Regions from separate parts of the Rhodoferax sp. PAMC 29310 genome, predicted to be linked through region 2. Evidence: riboswitches for the same ligand, from Rfam matches in the RefSeq annotation. Region 2 holds a riboswitch; the other holds the start of a gene.

Region 1 (3,406 bases), 1.5 Mb from region 2:
GTAATAGCCCTGGCCGATGTAGCTCTTGAACACATGGTTCTTGGCCGAAATCGCCTTCAGCTCGGCCAGCGCGGCGGCTTCCGTGATGGCTGCAGGAATGTTCATAACGGATTGGCGGGCAATGGAGCGCGGCACGATGCCGTCAATCAGATCGCGGCGCGAGGCCGATCCGACGACTTTCAGCATCATTTCTTCATCTGCCGCTTCAACACCAATATGGCGGGCGATAAATTCGGAGGTGTTTTCGAGTGTTTTTAGGGGCAGGGGAGATTGCATCGACATGAGGACTCACAAACCGTTCGCCTCAAGCCTGTCGAAGGGCGAGCGAAACAAGGGGGGGAATGGGCTACGACAGGCTCAGCCGGCGCGGGCCGCAGCCCGCAGCCCTATTTAGGCGCCAGCGGAGAAGCTGGTGTAGCTGGTTTCGTCCATCAGGGCGTCCAGCTCGGCCGGGTTGGACAGCTTGACCTTGAAGAACCAGCCGGCGCCCAGTGGGTCGGAGTTGGCGAGAGCTGGGTCAGCGCGCAGGGCTTCGTTCACCTCGATGATCTCGCCGGTGACGGGCATGTAGACGTCAGCGGCGGCTTTCACGGATTCGACGACGCCGGCAATGTCTTTGGCAGCAAAAGTGGCGCCGACTTCGGGCAGGTCCACAAACACCACATCGCCCAAGGCATCTTGCGCGTGGTGCGTGATGCCGACGATGGCGGTGTCGCCGTCAATGTTCAGCCATTCGTGGTCAGGGGTGTACTTGATGGTCATGGAGGCGCTCCTAAAAAATGATGAAAGGTGTCAGTCGTTGAAACAGTAAAAATTCTGTGTGGGCTTTAACCCTGGCTTTTAGCCGCGGAAGTAGTTGGTGGGCACAAACGGCATGGCCACTACCTCCATGGGCACGGCCTTGCCGCGCACCATGGCGTTGATCTTTGTGCCCAGCGCGGCCAGTTCAGGCGGCACATAACCGATGGCCACTGGCTTGTCGATGGTGGGGCCCAGCAGGCCACTGGTCACTTCGCCAATGCGGTTTCCAGCCAGGTCTTGCAATTCGGTGTGGTCACGCACGGGAATGCGCTCCAGCGCCATGAGTCCCACACGTTTTCGGGTTGCAGCGCCCGCGCCACCTGCGAGTTGCGCTAGTATTTTGCTAGCCCCCGGAAAACCGCCGGCACGGGCGCCATCAGTACGTCGCACCTTTTGCATGGCCCAGTTCAGAGTCGCCTCGACGGGCGTGGTGGTGGTGTCAATGTCGTTGCCATACAAGCACAGACCGGCTTCCAGGCGCAGCGAGTTGCGCGCACCCAGACCAATGGGCTTCACTTCAGGCTGGGCCAGCAGGGCGTGGGCGAGGGCGTTGGCGTCGCTCTCGTGCACGGAGATCTCAAAACCGTCTTCTCCGGTGTAGCCACTGCGGGTTAAAAAGACGTGAATGATTTTTGTGCCAGCGTCTACTTTGAAGTTGCCGCCAGTCATGAACACCAAGTTTTCCACGCCGGGCGCCAGGCGAGACAAGACGGTGACGGCCTGTGGGCCCTGCAGTGCCAGCAAGGCCATCTCAGGCATGGGAATCACCTGGCAACGCTCGCCGATCTTGGCCTGGATGTGGGCAATGTCTCCGATCTTGCAAGCACCGTTGACGATGACAAAAATCTCGTCATCGCCTTTGTTGAAGAACATCAGGTCGTCAATGATGCCTCCGTCGTCATTGAGCAGCAGACCGTAGCGCTGTTTTCCCACGGCCAGATCGATCACGTCCACCGGCATCAGGGTCTCAAAAGCGGCGGCGGCGTCAGGGCCCACCAGACGCAACTGGCCCATGTGGGACACATCAAACAAGCCGGCGGCCGTGCGGGTGTGGTGGTGTTCGGCCATCAGGCCGGCGGGGTACTGCACGGGCATGGAATAGCCGGCAAATGGCACCATGCGGGCGCCCAGCGAGACATGCAGATCATTCAGCGGAACACTAAGCAGCGCGGCAAGAGGGGGTGTGGTGGCAGTCATCAGCGAACTCCGGTTCGGGCGCGTGGCGCCCAGGGGCGTATCCAAATCCGAAGGTTTGACGCGATGTCAAACCCCTGGCCTGTGCCCCCGCTGTCCGCTCTACCTGAGAGATTCACCGGGCCAACGTCAACCCGGGTGGGCTGGCAGACTGCGGTTTGCTCCTTCGGTGGGCCAAATCCGGTTTGGCCTCTCTCCAGTGGGGAGACGCGCTGGGTGGTGACACCCTGACGCGCTTGTCAGTCCTTTTGCCTGAGCGTTCAAACCGCTGCAATCAGCGGTTCTGCGCCTTCGGCGGCTTTCTCTGGGAAAGCTCTCTCCTGACGAGTCGGAATTCTAATGCAGGCCGGCAGTGATCGATCTCAATCCGTCCAAACTGCCTTGGATTCCCACTGGGTCACCCAGGCGGGAATTTGGTTCGCTGGCATCGGGCGGGCTATCCCATAGTCTTGTGCCATTTCGCAGCCCAGCGACAGAAGCGCTTGGCCCTGGGCAGCCGTCTCAACCCCTTCGGCGACCACGTTGCGTCCAAAGGCCTGGGCCAGGCCTATGACGCCCTTGACGATGGCGAGGTCGCTGGGGTCGTCTAGCATGTCCCGAACAAAAGTCTGGTCAATTTTCAAGGTTTGCGCCGGCAGGCGTTTGAGGTAGGTGAGGGAGGAGTGACCGGTGCCAAAGTCGTCCAGCGCAAAGCTCACGCCCAAGGCATGGCAGGCGTGCATGGCATCACAGACTCGGTCGTAATCTTCCAGTGCGCTGGATTCCAGCACCTCAAGGCCTAGGCGCTGTTGCGGCACGTCCGGGTGCTTGGTCAGAATGTCGCTCAGGCGTTCGGCAAAGCCGGATTGCTGCAACTGCGCTGCATCCAGGTTCACGCTCACTTTCACATCCAGTCCTTGTGCCAACCACGCGCTGGCTTGGCTCAGGGCGGTCTCAATCACCCATTCGCCGACCTCCATGCTGATTGGGTGGCCTGCCATGAGCGGCAGAAACGCTGCGGGCGGCAGCAATCCCTTTTCGGGGTGTTGCCAGCGGATCAGCGCTTCCACGCTAGTGACAACGCCCGACTGCATATTGACCTTGGGTTGGTAGTGCAGAACGAACTCACGGCGGTCCAGCGCGGTGCGAATGTTTTGGAGCCCTTCACGGCGCGACTGAATGGCCACGTCCTGCGCGATGTCGAACAACTGGTAGCGGTTTTTCCCCGCTTGCTTGGCGGCGTACATGGCCTGGTCGGCATGGCGCATCAGTTGGTCGGCGTCCGCCGGGTCTTGCGGATAAAAAGTCACGCCCATGCTGGCAGATACGCGAACAATGATGTGATCTTTTTCGCCTTGTTCGTCAGGCGCCGTCGAAACCGTCACAGGAACCGCTGCCGCTTGTAGCAGACGCTCCAGCACAGGAATGCCAT
Region 2 (3,406 bases):
GGGCAAAGTCCAGTTCGCCATTGACCAGCTTGTCGCGCACACCCGCCCAAGACGCTTCCTTGCTGGGAATGATCTTGACGCCGTATTTCTTGTCAAACCCCAGCACGGAGGCCATCACCACGCTGGCGCAATCGGTCAGGGGAATGAATCCAATCTTGACCTCGGTTTTTTCTGGCGCGTCAGAGCCACCGGCGTACACCACCGAGCGCAGCGCGGGGCTGATACCGATGGCGCCCACGGCGGCCGATTGCAGCACAGTCCGTCGGCTCAGTGAATTGGCGAGTAAGTCAGTCATGTGTCTTCTCCAAGGTTTAAAAACAAACGAAAAGCAAAAAAAGGCGTCCTCACGCTGCGCGGGGCTTGGTGCAAGCCGCGTGCAGGTGGGGACGCCTTTGTCCGGATCGACCGGTTGAATCCGCCTTTGGACTCAACCCGTCTGGTGACCTACTTTGGTCGTATCAATGTCTAAGCAATCACTGTGCCAACTTTTTTGAGAGTGAGTTGCTATCGAATATGTAGCTTCTTCCGCATATCGGACAAGGGCTAGGTGTCAATTTCTTGTCTAAGTGTGAATCAGCACGAGGATGGTGCGGTGCACCATCCTGGCAAGGTCGACCATGACTCAGCCTTGGGTAAACGCAAAGTCCACTTCGGGCGTCAACCCACTCACGATGCGGGCAATGGATTTGCCGGAGCCACAAGCGTGCGTCCAGCCCAGCGTGCCGTGGCCGGTGTTGAGGAACAGGTTGGGCAGCTTGCTTTTGCCGATCAGCGGCACGTTGCTGGGTGTAGCGGGGCGAAGGCCGCTCCAGAAACTGGCTTGGGTGGCGTCGCCGGCTCCGGGGAACAGTTGCTCCACCCGGCGGACGATGGCTTCGCAGCGAATGCGGTTCAGGTCGCGGTCATAGCCATTGAACTCCGCCGTGCCGGCAATGCGCAAGCGGTCGGTGCCGTCGCCATTCACCGGCGTCAGGCGTGAAAAAACCAGTTTGAATTCATCATCCGTCAAGCTGACCTGGTGCGCCATGTTGGCGTCCTTCACGGGCATGGTGACCGAATAGCCTTTGGCGGGATAAATAGGCAGTTTGATGCCGAGCTGCTTCAGGTACAACGGGCTGAAAGACCCCATGGCCATCACGTATGAGTCTGCGTACAGGCGCTGGAAGCGGCCCTCGTTGTCGGTGGCCTCCACGTGGTCAATCTGTCCACCCGCTTCGCGCAAGGCGGTGATGGTGTGGTTCATAAAAAACTTCACCCCATTGGCTTCGCACAGTTTGACCAACTCGCGGGCAAAGCGATTGGCGTCACCCGACTCGTCTTCGGCGGTGTAGGTGGCACCGGCCAACTGTGGGCGAATATGGCCCAGGGTGGGCTCCAGACGAACGGCCTCGTCGGCGCTCACGATGTTGCGCTCGCACCCCAGTTCGCGCATTTGCTCGGTGGGTGCCAGAGCGGCGTCAAACTCTTTTTGCGAGGTGTAAAAATGCAGAATACCTTGCGTGCGCTGGTCGTACTCAATGCCCGTGTCGCGGCGCAGTTGCTGCAATGTGTCGCGGCTGTAAGTGCCCAGGCGCACGATTTGCTGAATGTTGTGGCGGGTGCGCGCCGGTGTGCACTCGCGTAGAAACTGCAATCCCCACATCCACTGGCGCATGTCGGCCCGCAGGCGAAACAGCAGTGGCGCGTCTTCTTTGCCCAGCCATTGCAGCAGCTTGATGGGCGCGCCGGGGTTGGCCCAAGGCTCGGCATGGCTGACCGAGATTTGCCCGCCGTTGGCAAAACTGGTTTCCGCCGCCGGGGAGGACTGGCGGTCCACCACGGTGACTTCATGACCCTGTTGGGAGAGGTAATAGGCTGAACTGACGCCAAGAAGCCCGCTGCCAAGAACGATGATACGCATGGATAACCTTTTCGGGGTCTAGCCCAGGCAGAACCTGCAGAGTGCACTATGGAATAAATAGCACCCAGGGCGCTGCCCGGATGCCGCTCCCCCTGTCCTTGGTACCTGAGAGATTCACACCGCAGTGGACTGCGGAGCTTGCTCCTTCGGTGCATCGCCGACACCTTGCGGGTGGCGATGGCTCTCCAGACGGCGTTTACAAATGGTGGCAGTACGTCACCGGTGAGGGTGTACCTGAGCGTTCATGGGAGTTTGCGCCTTCGGTGGAGCGTCTGGGACGCTCTCTCTCCTGCCGGACAGGATTCTAGCGGGTTGGATGAAGTGACCGGCGGAAATATTTCACTGCCGCCAGACTTCGGGCTGCGTTGGTTCTTAAACCCCTTGGCTCTCCAGTTGCACCAAGCCTTTGGGGGTCTTCAACGTGGCAATGAGGTTGGCGGGACCCTCTTCGACGGCAATGCCGGTGAGCCCCAGTGCGTCATACGCAGCCTGCAGTTTGGACGCGGTGGGGTGGGTCACGGCAATGCTTTGCAGCGAGATACCAGAACGGGGCAGGCTGTTGCGCGGGTGCAGGCGCAAGGGCTCTTCCGCGTCAGGCTTGCCCCATTGAATCAAGCTGGGCAGTGCGCCATTAAACAGGCGTTGCCCGTCTTCACGCACCGTGACTTGCCATTGCAGCACCCCTTTGCGGGTATGGCGGCTGGCGTGTACCGCGAGACCGGGTTCGATGTCTTGGCGTTTCAGCGCTATTCGGGCCGCTTGCATGTCGTCGGTATTGACCACGAAGTGCACCAGACGCGGCTGTTTGGCAACGGCCGCCTGCAGTGCCGCGTCGTCCATGTCAAACCAGCGCTTGCCAACCGCATTGGCGGGGCGCGAGGCGGTTGGATTGATGGCGATGATTTCCAGGTAGGCCAGCGGGTAGGCTGGCGTGGCAATTTTGATGAGGCGGTTGTGCGTGCCAAACTGCGCATGCTCGCCGCCGGGACCGGGGGTGACGCCTAGGGTGGCTTCGCACCATTGCACACCCAACTCCAGGGTTTTGGCCACGACAACCAGATGATCTATTTGTGTTTTCATGGCGTGACCTTACCACCGGGGCGGCGCGATTTGCTTGAGGTCTTCGACTTAAATGATGCGCCGCCGGCCGCCGTTGCACCTCAGGCGAGCAGGTCGGCCACGTCCAGCATGCGCTGGGCCACGTCGGCCAGTTTCAGTCCCTTGTCCATGGCGGTTTTGCGCAGCTTGTCGAAAGCTTGCTGTTCGTTCAGGTTTTGGCGCTGCATGAGCAGGCCTTTGGCGCGGTCAATGGTTTTGCGGTCTTTGAGTTCAGTCTTGGTGTCGGCCAGCTCCTGACGCAAAGCCTGCTCGTGCTGGAAACGGGCCATGGCGACGTCCAAAATGGGGCGAATGCGTTCGCTGGACAGCCCGGCGACGATGTAGGCCGTAACCCCGGATGCCACAGCATGGCGCACCTGGGAGGTGTCATTGTTGTTGGTGAACATC

The links. A riboswitch is a leader RNA that binds a small molecule or an ion and turns the genes downstream of it on or off. The one in region 2 is predicted to bind glycine.
Region 1: it holds a riboswitch for glycine, as region 2 does, so the genes downstream of both, gcvT (glycine cleavage system aminomethyltransferase GcvT) here and J8G15_RS07645 (D-amino acid dehydrogenase) in region 2, are expected to answer to the same signal.

Annotation. Positions count from the first base shown of each region.
Region 1 is NZ_CP072852.1:187,533-190,938, forward strand. It holds gene gcvP (aminomethyl-transferring glycine dehydrogenase) at 1-282, opposite strand, end outside; gene gcvH (glycine cleavage system protein GcvH) at 391-762, opposite strand; gene gcvT (glycine cleavage system aminomethyltransferase GcvT) at 841-1,998, opposite strand; glycine riboswitch at 2,079-2,205, opposite strand; glycine riboswitch at 2,226-2,328, opposite strand; gene J8G15_RS00935 (bifunctional diguanylate cyclase/phosphodiesterase) at 2,358-3,406, opposite strand, start outside.
Region 2 is NZ_CP072852.1:1,670,306-1,673,711, reverse strand. It holds gene J8G15_RS07650 (CmpA/NrtA family ABC transporter substrate-binding protein) at 1-295, opposite strand, end outside; gene J8G15_RS07645 (D-amino acid dehydrogenase) at 623-1,900, opposite strand; glycine riboswitch at 1,983-2,099, opposite strand; glycine riboswitch at 2,114-2,202, opposite strand; gene J8G15_RS07640 (VOC family protein) at 2,273-2,980, opposite strand; gene J8G15_RS07635 (ANTAR domain-containing response regulator) at 3,061-3,406, opposite strand, start outside.